DNA from 2 places in the Enorma shizhengliae genome. Region 1 is predicted to be linked to the other one. Evidence: predicted binding sites of a transcription regulator. Region 1 holds the regulator's gene; the other holds the start of a gene.
The links. Region 1 encodes NrdR, which represses ribonucleotide reductase genes. Its sites were predicted from a motif close to AAACACNATATATNGTGTTT; they were not measured.

Region 1 (7,604 bases):
TCGCTTGATATCGAGGGTGCGGTCGATGCTATCGAACGCGAGGTGCGCTGCTGATGGCTCGGTTCACCCCCGTATCGACATCGCCGGTTCCCGAGCGAGCGGTGCTCGTCGGCATAGAGCAGAGGGGCTCTTCTTGGCCTGTTGACCGCTCGCTCGATGAGCTCGAACGTCTTGCCGATACCGCTGGAGCTGAGTGTGTTGCTCGTGTTACGCAGCGGCTTGAACGACCGAATCCTAGGACGTTTATCGGATCGGGCAAAGTGGCCGAGGTTTGCGGGCTCGTCTCGCGCCTCGATGCCGATGTCGTTATCTTCGATGATGACCTTTCTCCTTCACAGCAAGCGAATCTTGAGAAGGCTGTCGGAGAGCCAGTGAAGATCATCGATCGGACCGCTCTGATTCTTGATATTTTCGGGCTGCACGCTCAGACGCGTGAGGGGCGGCTCCAGGTGCAGCTTGCACAGCTTCAATATCTTCTGCCGCGCCTTCGTGGCATGTGGAGCCACCTTGCGAAGGAGCAGACGCGCGGTGGCATTGGAAGCCGTTTTGGACAGGGAGAAAGTCAGCTCGAAGTCGATCGGCGCATGGTTCGCAACCGCATTGCCGCTGTTCGACGCGAGCTTGCCGTGGTTGAGCGTAGAAGGTCTGTGCAATCGAAGGAACGGATCGCTTCTCCCGCGTTCCGTGTCGCTCTTGCGGGCTATACCAACGCTGGTAAATCTTCGCTTCTTAACCGGTTGACTGGGTCGACGGTGCTTGCGCAGGATAAGCTCTTCGCTACGCTTGATCCGACGACGCGCGCTTATCGTTTGCCTGGCGGCCGGTCTATGACGATCACCGATACCGTCGGTTTCATCCAAAAGCTTCCGCACGGGCTCGTTGATGCCTTTAAATCGACCTTGTCTGAGGTTCGTGAGGCCGATTTGATCCTCATGGTTGCCGATGCATCTGATGATAACCTGTCTCGTCAGCTTGATGCGGTCCATCGCGTTTTGGAAGAGATCGGCGCGGGCGAGTCGCGTTCTCTTGTGGTGTTCAATAAGATTGACCTCATAGATGCCGAAACGTTGCTCGACCTTAGGCGCATCTATCCTGATGCCGTTCTTGTCTCGGCGCGTACGGGAGAGCACATCGATGATTTGGTTGAGCGCGTGGCACTCGAGGCTGCTGCGCTCGATAAGCTTATCGACGTTCATATTCCGTACGCAAACGGATCTCTGGTTCAACTTATTCGTCAATCCGGACACGTGCTCGAGGAGTCTTTTGAAGAGACGTCCACGCATCTCGTGGCAAAAGTGCCTCCTCGCATTGCCGGGTACCTTTCCGCTTATTATTCAAGCTGAGGTTTCTGACGCCGTTGCTCATATGCGAGCTGGCCTACATACTGCAGACCATAGTAAAGATGAGGATGAGCAGGGGCTGGTGCACAAGATAGATCGGCAAGCTGAGCTTTCCGATCATCGAAAGGAAGGGTACGTCCGCTTTCATCATCCACATGGGATAGCCCGATGCGTGATGTTGGTCGAACCAGCGTGCTGCGAAGGCACCCGCGAGGTAGAGGAATACGTTGGGCAACAGCGGATAGTAGTCCCCTGAGACAAACGACGCCGAGGGAACCCCGAGCCAGGCTAGGCCTTCCACGGGATAGGTCGTGTGCGGCAGGGTGTAGGTTGCGGCGAAGAGCACGAGGCAACTGAGGAGGCCCACTGCCGCTGGGAGGCGGTTAAGCAACGGTGCCGTGGTGGCATAGAGGAGCGTGCAGGCGGCCATGCAGTAGATGATGCCAAATGAGATGGGCGTATCTACCCCAGCGATGCTGGTGGCAAGGAATACGGCCCCTGCAGCTATTGCATAGACACCGCCCCTATTTAAGTTGTTGCGCGAAAGGCTGGTCATCCATCCTGCAAGGGCGAGAAACACCCAGCTTATCGAGGAGCGCCAGACCGTCTGGATGATGGGGTCGGTGAACCAGGGGATTTCGAATCCATAGAGATAGGCTGCATCATAGGCCGCATGGAACGCGACCATCGAAATGATGGTGAAGCCGCGCAGCGAGTCAAAGAAGGCGATGCGCGGCTTTTGAGGGTTATCTTCGTGCGCGTTATCCTGCACGTCTGCTCCTAAAAGCGCCTCATGAGGGCGACCACTTTGCCCAGGATCTGTGGATTCTCGGCATAGATGGGCTCCATGGCATCGTTTTCGGGCTGGAGGCGTACACGACCGCGTTCCTTGTAGAACGTCTTGACCGTAGCCTCGTTATCGATCATGGCAACAACGATCTCGCCGTTCATGGCGTTCTTCTGCTCGCGTACGACCAGGTAATCGCCGTTGAAGATGCCAGCGTTGATCATGGAGTCGCCATGCACTTCGAGCACGAAAGAGGAGGCGTCGGTTGCGATCTCGGTGGGAAGGGTGAAGGTGTCCTCGACGTTTTGCTCGGCGAGGATGGGCATGCCTGCGGCAACCCTGCCTACCAAGGGAAGCGTTACCGTACCGCGGTCCGGAGACTCCTTAACCTCTGCAAGGCTTACGGAACTACCGTCCTCATTGAACAGCTCGAGCGCACGGGGCTTCGTGGCGTCGCGTTTGATGAGGCCGCGCGCTTCGAGGGCGCTCAGGTGCGCATGGACCGTGGAGGGGGAGGAGAGCCCCACGGCGGCCGCCATCTCGCGCACGCTCGGCGGATAACCCTTCTCTTGCTGGTACGCACGAATGTAGTCGTAGATTTGCTGCTGGCGCTTCGAAATCTTGCGTGCCATCGATGCTCCCTCCATACAAAACATTTGTTCGATTTTTACTTGACAGGAACAACTGTTCGAAGATAATGATATACGAACACTCGTTCTTGCGCCAGAGTTTTTTGTCCGGGCGCCGGGATATAACAGTTTCGTCAAACGAGAAAGGGGTTTCCAATGCACGCTACATTCGCCATCGTCGAGGGAAACCTCGCGCTGTCTTCCGATGTCCTCTATGATGAGCCCATTGCTCCCACCTATGCGACGCAGATCTACGAGCTTCCCGTCCGGCGCGCTGAGTCTCCTCGCAGCGCCCATGTCGCAGCTACCCCTGTTTCATCGACGGGTTCTCTGTCGCATGCGGTCGTCGCTGGGGTTATTGTCGCTCTCCTTTCACTTGCTCTCGTCGTTGCCGCCTGCTTCATGATTTCGAGTGAACAGCGTGCTTTCGATAGCGCCCTTGCATCATCCTCTCGCCAAACGATCACGGTGAAAGCTGGCGATTCTATTTGGTCGATTGCCGAAGCCTACGATATCGAGGGGCTCTCTACGCGCCAGACCTCTGATGTCATTCGCGCTTGGAACGACTTGGAGACGAGCACCTTGCAGCCGGGCGACACCTTAGTCGTCCCGCTTTCCTAAGGAGTGGCACGATCGCTGTCCGTACCGGGCTCGCATAAACCTCGGCGTCTGCCAGTTTTTGTGTCCCATGTATACGCTGCGCTTCGCTCCTTTCAACGCTTCTTGATGATGGGCGAGCGAGCCCTTTCCTATTTCCAAAACGCAATATCTAGTACTTCTCGGTCAGATTCTCTCAAGACGTGGTACTCTATCTAAGTTGTTCGCGCCTGAGGAGGTTTAATGCGCTGTCCGCGTTGCGGTGGAGATAATACGCGAGTCGTTGATTCGCGCATGCAGGATGCTACGAACGCGATAAAGCGCCGCCGCGAATGCAGGTCATGCGGATATCGCTTTACCACATTCGAGCGTTGCGAAGATCCCATCGAGGTTATCAAAAGCGATGGAACCATGCAGCCGTTTGACCGAAACAAGCTTCTTGTTGGCTTGATGCGCGCGACCTCTAAGCGAGAGATCGATATCTCGCAGTTGAACGCACTCATCGATGATATTGAGCTCGAGCTTCGTGGCCGCACCCTCACGAACGTCTCTTCACATGAGATCGGCGATATGGTGCTCAAGCGGCTCGAGAAGATAGACAAAGTGGCCTATATCAGGTTTGCATCCGTCTATCGCGATTTCAAAGACGTCGATGAGTTTTTGCAGGAACTCGATAAGCTTAGGTGAGCACATGTCTTTAGTGAATGTACAGATCAAACGACTCGACCCCACGGTTGAGCTGCCCTCGTATGCCTATGCGGGTGATGCAGGGCTCGACCTTCGAGCGAATGAAACCGTCGATATTCCACCCCATGAGCGCGTCTTGATTTCAACGGGTCTTGCCATCGCGATCCCTGACGGCTTTGCCGGCTTCGTGCAGCCTCGTAGCGGCATGGCGCTCAAGCGGGGCCTTTCCATCGCAAATACGCCTGGGCTCATCGATGCGCATTATCGTGGTGAGCTCAAGGTGATCGCGATCAATCTCGATGCACATGAGTCTATTCATATCGAGCGCGGCGAACGCATCGCCCAGCTCGTCATTCAAGAGGTTCCCGTCGTTCAGCTCGTTGAAGTCGACGAGTTGGATGAGACCGACCGTGGAACCGGTGGATTCGGCTCAAGCGGGGCGCGCTAACAGGCGCCTCCGAGCACATAGTAGGGAAGAGCAATCCGAAGAAAAGGGGAGTAATGGATACGTTCTTCAAGTTTTCCGAGCGCGGCTCCAATGCCGCAACGGAGGTGCGCGCTGGCCTCACGACGTTTTTGGCCATGGCGTACATCATCATCGTCAACCCGAGCATTCTGTCTGCCGCGGGAATCAACCCGACGGCCGCGGTAACTGCGACCTGCCTGGGCGCCGCGGTTATGACGATCGCCATGGGCGTGTTCTCGAACCGCCCGCTTGCCTGCGCTTCGGGTATGGGCATCAACTCGATCGTCGCCTTTACCCTGTGCGGCAGCATGGGCCTCGGCTGGCAGACCGCCATGGCCGTCATCTTCGTGGAGGGCGTTGCCATTCTGTTCCTGGTGCTCTGCGGCCTGCGCGAGGCGATCATGGAGGCCATTCCTGTGCCCCTGCGCCACGGCATCTCCATCGGTCTCGGTCTCTTCATCGCAATGATCGGCCTCAAGGATGGTGGCGTCATCGTTGCCAACGCCGACACCATGGTCTCGCTTGGCTCGCTCGTGAACGCTGATGGTGGCTACAACTTCGCTCTGCTCGTGGGCATCATCTCGATCGTTCTCACCGTGGTCCTGTATTCCATGAAGGTGAAGGGCGCTCTGCTCTGGGGCATCGTCATCTCCGCGATCATCGGTGTGCCGCTGGGTGTCACGAGCCTGCCCACCGGTGTGGTCGCTCCGCTCGATTTCTCGACCTTCGCTGCCCCGTTCCAGGTGAGCGAGGCTTCCGGTGTCATGGGAATCATCGAGGCCATCACCACCCCGTCGCTTCTGCTCTTTGCCTTCTCGCTCATGATGAGCGACTTCTTCGACACCATGGGCACGGCGATGGCCGTGGCCAAGCAGGGCGACTTCCTCACCGAGGATGGTAAGGTCGAAGACATCAAGCCGATCCTCATCGTCGACTCCGCCGCTGCTATCGCTGGTGGCTTCGTGGGCGCTTCCTCCATCACCACCTTCGTTGAGTCCGCTTCTGGTGCAGCCGATGGTGGCCGTACCGGCCTCACTTCGGTGGTCGCTGGCGTCCTCTTCCTGCTCGCCGCGTTCTTCTCGCCGCTCATCAACTGCATTCCCTCTGCAGCCACCTGCGGTGCGCTCGTGTTTGTTGGCTTCCTGATGATGAGCGATGTCGCCGATATCGACTGGGCCAGCCCCATCGAGGCCTTCCCGGCATTTATGATCATCGCTGGCATTCCGTTCACGTATTCGATTTCCAACGGCATCGGCCTTGGCTTCATCACCTTCGTGGTCGTGTCTGCCGTCACGGGCAACATTCGCAAGGTTCGCCCGCTCATGTGGGTCGCCGCTGCTGCATTCCTGGTCTATTTCATCATGACCATCATGTAAGCTGTGCCAATCTGCGCGTAGCTCGCCGTACGTCTTGTCCAGCGTGATGGGCAACGTAGGCATTGCTTATGGTATAGAGGGCGCCTCTCGTTACAGATGGGAGGCGCCCTCTTTCTTAGCCGACCGTTCCAGTTTCTGCGTAAATCTACTTGGTCTTGTGCCTGGCACATACAATTAGGTACCAAAATAAATGTTGTATAGGTTAGGGATAAAGCGGGAATCAGCACCTTAGCATGGTAGCTTCGTTGAATGCGAGGAGCGATATGGATAAGACGAATCGTGTGGTAGATACCGTGGTCATCGGGGGCGGTCCAGCTGGCTATGCAGCGGCTATCTACGCTGCGCGAGCAAGTTTGAAAACCGTCGTCATAGAGCAAGGCATGCCGGGCGGCCAGATTGCCACGACGGATATCGTTGAAAACTATCCCGCCATACCAAACATTACCGGCGCGGAGCTCGGTATGAAGTTGCAGGAACATGCGACGGAGGCCGGTGCAGAAAGCGTCTATGGCGTTGTTGACGCCATGGAGCGGCTCGATGACGGCTCCTTCAATGTCGTGTGTGCAGATGAGGCCTATCATGCGCCAACGGTTATCGTTGCTACGGGCGCTCGTCCACGAACCGCTGGTTTTACCGGTGAAGATCAATTCCGCGGTCGCGGAATATCGTATTGCGCCACATGCGACGGCATGTTTTACCGCGGAAAGAACGTGTTCGTTATCGGCGGCGGGAATGCTGCCTGTGAAGAGGGGCTGTATCTTGCGCGCATTGCGAACTCCGTAACGATGGTTGTGCGCCGCAATGAGTTTAGAGCTCCGAAGGGCGTCGTTGACAGGCTCTTGGCGCATGAGCGAGTAACAGTCCGCTATAGTACGTCGATTACCGCGGTTGACGGCGACCGGTTCCTGTCGAATATTACGTTTAGAAATAACGATACAGGCGAAGTGCATACCGAAGCGTTTGAAGAGGGATCGTTTGGCATCTTTGTATTTGCGGGAACCGATCCAGTTGTGGAGCTAGTCCGGCCGTTCGTAGACCTTGGCTCTGATGGTGGCGTAATGACGAATGAATCCATGGAAACGCGTACGCCGGGTCTGTATTGCGTGGGAGACATGCGCTCAAAGCGTCTCCGCCAAGCGATTACCGCTGCGGCTGACGGGGCTATTGCAGGTTCCGAGGCGTATCGCTATGTGACTGAGCGGGGCTGATATGCGAGGTATAGTTTCAAGGCTCACATACGTTCATGAGCATATCTTGCTTATCTATTAAATCAAGATAATATATCTTATGTAAAGTTGTTAGATGAAGCCAATAGAAGACCTTCAAGACCTTCTGTAGCCATCCTCTGATGTAGCCACGCTTTGATTCTACCTTGACGGAAAGGTCGAGGTTATCTGATCACAACAATACGGGCGCCCTGCACTCTTTGCAGCGCGCCCGTTTGCTTAATTCGATATGACTACGCAAAAAGACATCAATCGTTGCGGATGCTAGCATCTTCGACTGATGACCGATGCTCCTACCAACCGTACCCTATGATGAGACCATCGGTCTCTGCGTAGTACGAGCACAGGCCTCCACATGGAAGAATGGTTGCCTTTGCAGTCGGCCATTCGGCGGTAATGCGCGCCGCAAGGTCTTCCGCGGCCTTTTCGTTGAAGGCATGGTCGATGAACACGTCGCCGCCTTGGAAGCCGTCTTCCCGCATGGATCCAATGATCT
Region 2 (7,604 bases), on a different contig from region 1:
CGATGTTCGATGCGGCATCCGAGAGGTTGTTCACGGCATCCGCCACGATGGAGACGGAGCCCGAAACGAGCCCGATGGCGCCTTTTCCCAGACAGAGCATGACGTTGCAGATAATGCCTACGATGCCGGCGAACTGCCCATAGCGCATGCGCACAGCAGGATCGTCCGTCTGCTCGCTCATGCGCACGAAGTGGCGTACCAGCCATTCGGTCATGGTCAACTCCTCGTCGTTTTGCCGGATGCGTCCGGCGGCGGTTCATGCAAATCGCCCATCACTCTAGCACGTTGGGGGCGTTGCGGACGGGGTGGAATCGTTTGGGCGATGCGCCTGGAGGGGTGAGCCGGGGTCGCTTGGAGGATGCGCCTGCCGCGGCGGAGCACTCTTGTCAAGCCGCGGCAGGCCATGCGGGGAGATGCGTTTACAGCGATGGGGGTGCATACTTTATACTTGCACGAAGAGACTTGAGGATGGAGCGGCGGGCGCGTTCGCACGCCCGGCTCCGCGGTAGCGTGTGCCGTAGTGAGAGCATGGGGGAAATCGTGGAATTCTGGTTCGTCGTGTCGCAGATCGTCGCAATCTCGGTGCCCATCGCATTGGGATGGTGCCTGCACAAGCTCGGCGTGCTCGACGACCAGTTCGATGCCGGCCTTTCCCGTCTTGTGCTCAACGTCGCGCTTCCGTGCTCGATCGTCGCGTCCATCGACGGCAACGCCAACCTGTCCGGCGCCGGAACGTTGGTCGGTTTGATGGCGGCGACCGCGGTCGTCTACATCGTGGGACTTGCCGTCGCGTTCGCGCTCACCGCCTTCACGCGCGCACCGCGCGGCGAGGCGCCCTCATACCGGTTCGCCATCGCTTTTGGAAACTGCGGATTCGTTGGGTTGCCGGTCATCTCGGCGATTCTTGGGAACGAGGCCCTGCTCTACGTTGCCATCTCGCTCATCCCGGCGAATATTGCCATGTTCGGCATCGGCCCAGCGCTCTTTTCCCAGGGTGCAGACGAGGGGAGCAGCGGTGCCGGTTCGCTGGCGGCCCGTAGCGCCCCCTCGCCGGCGCGCCGGCTGCGCACCATGCTCGCCTCCTTGAAGACCCCGACGTTTTTCGCCAGCCTGCTCGTGCTCGTGCTGGCGCTTCTCGGCATCACGGACCTCGGTGTCGCGGGCGATTCGATCGGCATCATCGGGCAGGCCGCCACGCCGCTCGCGCTGCTCGTGACCGGCTCCTCTATCGCGCGGTACCGTCCGCTCGAGATGGTCGGCAACCCGCGCGCCTATATTGCCGCTGCGGGAAGGTTGCTGATCGTTCCCGCCCTAAGCTTCGCGGCGCTCCTGCTCTTTCCGCTCGAGCCGTTTCTGCGGGCTGTGATCGTGCTGGACAACGCTATGCCCGTTGCCACGGCGGGCGTCTTGTTCTGCCTGCAGGCGGGCGGAGACGCCAAGCCCATGGCCCAAGCGACCTTCCTGAGCGTGGTCGGCTCCGTCCTGACGATTCCCGCCGTGACGATGCTCGTCGGAGCCTCGTGACGCCTTCGATATAGCAATCAATCGAACTGTGCGCCGGTGCGGCAGCGCCTCGTTTCGTCGCGGGCTCTGATGCGACGTGCCTCGTCCGGCTGCGCCGCGGCGCGGCTGCGGGACCTGGTTCGCGGTGTCCCGTCCGGCTGTGCCACAAAGTGCCCGCGGGCTGCGGGTAGAGCGCCCGCAGCTCGTGTTTCTCGGCAGCTTGTCGCTCTGCTTCTTCCGCTCTGCTAGCAGAGGTCGAGGTGGTAGTAGTGTCCGAGCGCGTCGGCGGCGAGGATGGCGTCGCAGACCATCTGCGGCGTTACCGCAAAGGGCATGTTGCCCATGGTGTCCGTGGGCGCGCAGGCGCTTTCCGCCACCGCCATGATCCGCTCGCGCGAGATGTCCTCGACGCCCAGGTCTTCGAGTGTGGTGGGAAGTCCTACCTCCATGCAGAAGCCGAGAACCTCCTCGAGCTTCTCGGTCGGGGCGTTCTCGAGCACGAGCTGCACGATCGTGCCGAACGCGACCTTTTCTCCGTGATAGCGGGCATGGGTTTCGGGCAGCTGCGTCATGCCGTTGTGGATGGCGTGCGCCGCAGCGAGACCGCAGCTCTCGAAGCCGATGCCCGAGAGCAGCGTATTCGCCTCGATAACGCGCTCGACAGCGGGGGTGGTGCAGCCTGCTTCGAGTGCGACCTTGGCCTTCACGCCGTCTGCCATGAGCGTGTCGAAGCAGAGCTTGGCCAGGGCGAGCGCGGCGCTCGTCGCTTTGCCGCCGGCGCAGGTATCGGCCTCGCTCTCAACGCAGGCGCGCGCCTCGAAGTACGTGGCGAGCGCGTCGCCCATGCCGGAGACCGTAAGGCGTACCGGCGAGGCCGCGATCACCGTCGTATCCATGAGCACGATATCGGGGTTGGCGGGCAGGAAGAGGTAGCGATCGAAGACGCCGTCTTCCGTGTAGATGACCGAGAGCGCGCTGCACGGCGCATCGGAGGAGGCGATGGTGGGGCAGACCACCACCGGGACACCGAGCTTGTACGCTACGGCCTTGGCGGTGTCGAGCACCTTGCCGCCGCCGACGCCCACGATGACATCGGCTCCGGCGGCCTTGGCGGCCTGCGCGATGCGGTCGATCTCGGTGTCCGAGCACTCTCCGCCGAACGATTCGAAGGTGATTGTGGCGCTCGAGTGCTCAAAGCCGCCCTCGATCTTCGCGCCGACGCGCTCGATGCCCGTGCTCGTGGCGATCGCGAGCGCAGCTTGGCCCAGTGGCTCGATGTGGCTCGCGAGCTCGGCAAGAGCGTCGGGACCCTGGATATACTTGCTTGGGCTGTTGAAGATGCGTGCCATGGAAATCCTCTCTCGCAACGCGCGCCCCATGCGCGCTGTCCAGCTTGTACCCGCGCATTCGCGCTGCCACACATCGACGTTGCCTGCGCATCCGTCAAACACAACATCTTGGTCAAGAGACGCCAGGTGCCGTTCACCGAATCGTGGGTGCCGCAACTTGTGGAGTGGCATCCACGAATGGTTGATGGGCCGCGCGAGCGCAACCGCAGGTGGGGGAGTTAGGCGAATTTGTGACCCCCGTTCCTGTGTTCGCCGTGAGTAATGCGTCTGAAAATAAGCCATTTATGCTGACCTGCATAAACACAATATGTAGTATGCCGTCTACAAAACTCCACACGATGTAGTGAGAAAACCTGACGTAAGATAGGAAGCGCTCATTACCAGAAAGGTTTCTCATGAAGATCATCAAGCGCAGCGGCGTCGAAGTCGCTTTCGACATCACCAAGATCGAGAACGCCATCCGTGCAGCCAACAAGGACGTGCAGGAATCCGATCGCCTCACCGAGCGCCAGGTCGTCTATGCGTCGCAGAACGTGGCAGAGGCGTGCGAGAACGCCGGGCACACGGTCGCCGTCGAAGAGATCCAGGATATGGTCGAAGACGAGCTCATGAAGCTCGATAAGTTCGAGGTCGCCCGCAAGTACATCATCTACCGCTACGTGCAGGGGCTGAAGCGCACCAAGAACACCACCGACGACAAGATCCTCTCGCTCATCGAGTGCAACAACGAAGAGGTCAAGCAGGAGAACTCCAACAAGAACCCCACGGTGAACTCCGTGCAGCGCGATTACATGGCGGGCGAGGTGTCCAAGGACCTCACTCAGCGCGTGCTGCTGCCGCAGGACGTGGTGCGGGCGCACAACGAGGGCCTCATCCACTTCCATGATTCGGACTATTTCGCCCAGCATATGCACAACTGCGATCTCGTGAACCTCGAGGACATGCTGCAGAACGGCACCGTCATCTCCGGCACGCTCATCGAGCGCCCGCATAGCTTCTCGACGGCCTGCAACATCGCCACGCAAATCATCGCGCAGGTGGCGAGCTGCCAGTACGGTGGCCAGTCCATCTCGCTCACGCACCTCGCGCCGTTCGTCGAGGTGAGCCGTCAGAAGATTCGCCGTCAGGTGGAGGTGGAGCTCGCGGAGCTCGGCGTCGATGCCGGCGAGGACAAGGTCTCGCAGGTGGTCGAAGAGCGCCTGCGCGACGAGATCCGCCGTGGCGTGCAGACCATCCAGTATCAGGTCGTGACCCTCATGACCACGAACGGCCAGGCGCCCTTCGTGACCGTGTTCATGTATCTCGGCGAAGCCCGCAGCGAGGCCGAGAAGCACGACCTCGCCATGATCATCGAGGAGACGCTCCGCCAGCGCTATGAGGGCGTGAAGAACGAGCAGGGCGTGTGGATCACCCCGGCGTTCCCCAAGCTCATCTACGTGCTCGACGAGGACAACGTCTACGAGGGGAGCCCCTACTTCTACCTCACGCAGCTTGCTGCCAAGTGCACGGCCAAGCGCATGGTGCCCGATTACATCTCCGCCAAGAAGATGCGCGAGCTCAAATTGTCGAAGGGCGAGAAGCCGGGCGAGGGCGACGTCTACACCTGCATGGGTTGCCGCAGCTTCCTCACGCCGGATCGCTCGGGCAACGGCTACGACAACGTTGCCCGTGCCAAGAACTACGAGCCGGGAAAACCCAAGTACTACGGTCGCTTCAACCAGGGCGTCGTGACCATCAACCTCCCCGACGTGGCGCTTTCCTCCGGCGGCGATGCCGAGAAGTTCTGGGAGATCTTCGATGGGCGCCTGGAGCTCTGCCATAAGGCCCTGCGCTGCCGTCACGAGCGCCTGAAGGGCACGCTCTCCGATGCCGCGCCGATCCTGTGGCAGTACGGCGCCCTCGCGCGCCTCGATAAGGGCGAGACCATCGACAAGCTGCTCTATGGCGGCTACTCTACGATCTCGCTTGGCTATGCGGGCCTTTACGAATGCGTGAAGTACATGACCGGCGCGAGCCATACCGATGAGCGCGGCAAGGGCTTTGCGCTTTCGGTCATGCAGCATATGAACGACAAGTGCGCTGAATGGAAGGCCGCGGAGGACATCGACTATTCCATCTACGGCACGCCGCTCGAGAGCACCACGTACAAGTTCGCAAAGTGCCTGCAGCGCCGTTTTGGCATCATCCCCGGCGTGACGGATAAGGGCTATATCACCAACAGCTATCACGTGCACGTGAGCGAGGAGATCGACGCCTTCGATAAGCTCCAGTTCGAGAGCGAGTTCCAGGCGCTCAGCCCTGGTGGCGCCATCTCCTACGTCGAGGTTCCCAACATGCAGGACAACCTCAAGGCCGTCATCCGCGTGATGCAGTACATCTACGAGAACATCATGTACGCGGAGCTCAACACCAAGAGCGATTACTGCCAGGTGTGCGGCTACGACGGCGAGATTCGTATCGTCGAGGACGATGGCAAGCTCGTTTGGGAGTGCCCGAACTGCCATAACCGCGATCAGGAGAAGATGAACGTGGCGCGGCGCACCTGCGGCTACATCGGAACGCAGTTCTGGAACCAGGGGCGCACCGAAGAGATTCGCGACCGCGTGCTGCATCTGTAAGGGGTACGGGGCGGGCCTGCCGGATATCATCCCGTGCTCAGACATTCTCGGAGCATCGGCAGAGCCGATGCTCCTGCGAAACTGCGCGCGGGACGATATACCGGCAGGCCCGTCACAACGTTGGCGGTGCAGCAGCGTGGCGGATCTCCTCGGCCCGCCGCATGGTTCAGTGTCTGCTCAGCAGGGGGAGATGTTGGACTGGCGACGTGGGCTACGGCGGGGCATCGGTTGTGGGCGCGCGACCCGTGCTTGTAGCGGTACGATACCGTGGCAAAAGAAGGCTGCGACGAGAAACCGATGCAACGGAGCGGTTAGTTGCGAGCAGGATTCCATCGCGCTCGCTCCCGCCGCGAGGCCAGGTCAGCGCGCTGGGGGCGCGGGCATATCATCCCGCGCGCAGTTACGCAGAAAGCCTGGCGGAAGCCAGGCGTTCGAGTATGTTTGAGCACGGGATGATATGCCCGCGCCCCGACGGAGGGGGAGCGATGAACTACGCCGAGATTAAATACTTCGATATCGCCAACGGCGAGGGTGTGCGAACGTCGCTCTTCGTGAGCGGGTGCCGTCGCGGGTGCCCCGGGTGCTTCAATTCCGGCGCTTGGAGCTTCCTTGCTGGTAAGCCTTTCACGCAGGAGGTCGAAGACAAGATCATCGAGAGCTTGGATCATCCGTTCTGCGAGGGCTTGACCATTCTCGGAGGAGAGCCCATGGAGCCGGAGAACCAGGAAGGGCTCGTCGGCTTCGTTGAGCGCGTGCGCGAGCGCTTTCCACGCGAGGTGCGACCGGATGGCTCGCCAGAAAAGACCATCTGGTGCTTCACGGGCGATACGCTCGACGAGCTCATGCCGGACGGCAAGCATCATACGGCGGTGACGGAGCGCCTGCTCGGCTGCATTGATATTCTTGTTGATGGGCCGTTTGTGCAAGATCTCTATGACATCTCGCTTCGTTTCCGCGGGTCTTCCAACCAGCGCCTCATCGACCTCAATGCCACGCGCGCCGCGGCGGCAGAGCGCGGCTGCTCCCTCGCCGAAGCTGTCAAGCTCTGGCAGGACGAGCAGGTATACGCGACGCACAGCATGTAGGGAGCCTGCCAACGCGCTCGCGGTGCCGTCTGGATGTAGCGCGCCAACTATCGATTGCCCGAACATCGTTGCAGCTTTCCGTCCTTGCATCCTAAAGCGGGCCTCTTCACGCTTGCGTGTTCTCCCGCTAGCATGGAGCTGGCGACGAACGGAGGACGTATGGATGAGGCAATCCCCCATAAGATAGGACTTCACGAGATGACCCGCGTGCGGGCGGTGTGGGAGCACCCGGTGTTTCAGCGGGAGCTTGCCCGGTTGGAAGAGCTCGAGCACGACCGGCCTTTCTGTCGCCACGGAGCGCAGCATCTACTGGATACGGCGCGCATCATGTGGATCCTGAATCTGGAACAGGGACTGGGATTCTCTCGCGAGGTCGTGTATGCGACGGCCCTGCTGCACGACGTGGGTAAGGCCGAGCAGTATGCGGGCGGCGAGCCCCATGAGGTGGCAGGCGAGCGTCTGGCACGCGAGATCTTGGAGAGCGCGCCGCCTGACACGCGTTTTGCCCCCGATGACGTCGACCAGATGTGTCTCGCCATCCGCGGGCACCGGCGCCTTCGCCCGGATGCAAGCCAGCTGGAGCGCCTGCTGTTCCAAGCGGACAAGGCCTCACGCGCCTGTTTCGCCTGTCCCGCCGAGGTTCGCGCCGACTGTACCTGGCCTGAAGCCAAGAAGAACCTCGTGCCGCTCATCTGAATACCTGCGTGAATCACAGGCACCGGGTGTTGGCGCTTCGATGGATCACAGACACCGGGTGATTCTGTTTCAACTGTGTTCCCACAAGCCAGTTCGTTTCGCTCGGTATTGGGTATAGAGAAGCGTGGAAGAACACGACGAAGGAAGCGATTACTATGACGCAGAAACATCTTCCGGAAGACACCTCGCGCGGCGAGGAGACCACGCTTGCCCAGCGTAGCGGAGCGGGGTTGCCTGCCACGCGGCGTGCGCTCGCAAAGCTCGAGCCAGGCCAGCTTGAGCATGCGGACAAGATCATCATCTCCGGGTTGGAGGTGTTTGCAAATCACGGCGTCTATCCCGAGGAGACGGCG

Region 2: a site for NrdR is predicted at 3,151-3,170, ahead of nrdD (anaerobic ribonucleoside-triphosphate reductase). Genes of this name have one in related genera too.

Annotation. Positions count from the first base shown of each region.
Region 1 covers NZ_VTFZ01000009.1:91,856-99,459, forward strand. Annotated here, with positions in the region: gene miaA (tRNA (adenosine(37)-N6)-dimethylallyltransferase MiaA) at 1-54, shown strand, start outside; gene hflX (GTPase HflX) at 54-1,343, shown strand; gene GJE22_RS07450 (heparan-alpha-glucosaminide N-acetyltransferase) at 1,378-2,112, opposite strand; gene lexA (transcriptional repressor LexA) at 2,121-2,759, opposite strand; gene GJE22_RS07460 (LysM peptidoglycan-binding domain-containing protein) at 2,913-3,377, shown strand; gene nrdR (transcriptional regulator NrdR) at 3,597-4,040, shown strand; gene dut (dUTP diphosphatase) at 4,045-4,488, shown strand; gene GJE22_RS07475 (NCS2 family permease) at 4,542-5,882, shown strand; gene GJE22_RS07480 (NAD(P)/FAD-dependent oxidoreductase) at 6,146-7,090, shown strand; gene GJE22_RS07485 (DegV family protein) at 7,402-7,604, opposite strand, start outside.
Region 2 covers NZ_VTFZ01000004.1:53,516-61,119, reverse strand. Annotated here, with positions in the region: gene GJE22_RS04680 (cation diffusion facilitator family transporter) at 1-214, opposite strand, end outside; gene GJE22_RS04675 (AEC family transporter) at 541-1,524, shown strand; gene GJE22_RS04670 (glycerol dehydrogenase) at 1,749-2,852, opposite strand; gene nrdD (anaerobic ribonucleoside-triphosphate reductase) at 3,248-5,470, shown strand; gene nrdG (anaerobic ribonucleoside-triphosphate reductase activating protein) at 5,956-6,555, shown strand; gene GJE22_RS04655 (HD domain-containing protein) at 6,715-7,251, shown strand; gene folB (dihydroneopterin aldolase) at 7,407-7,604, shown strand, end outside.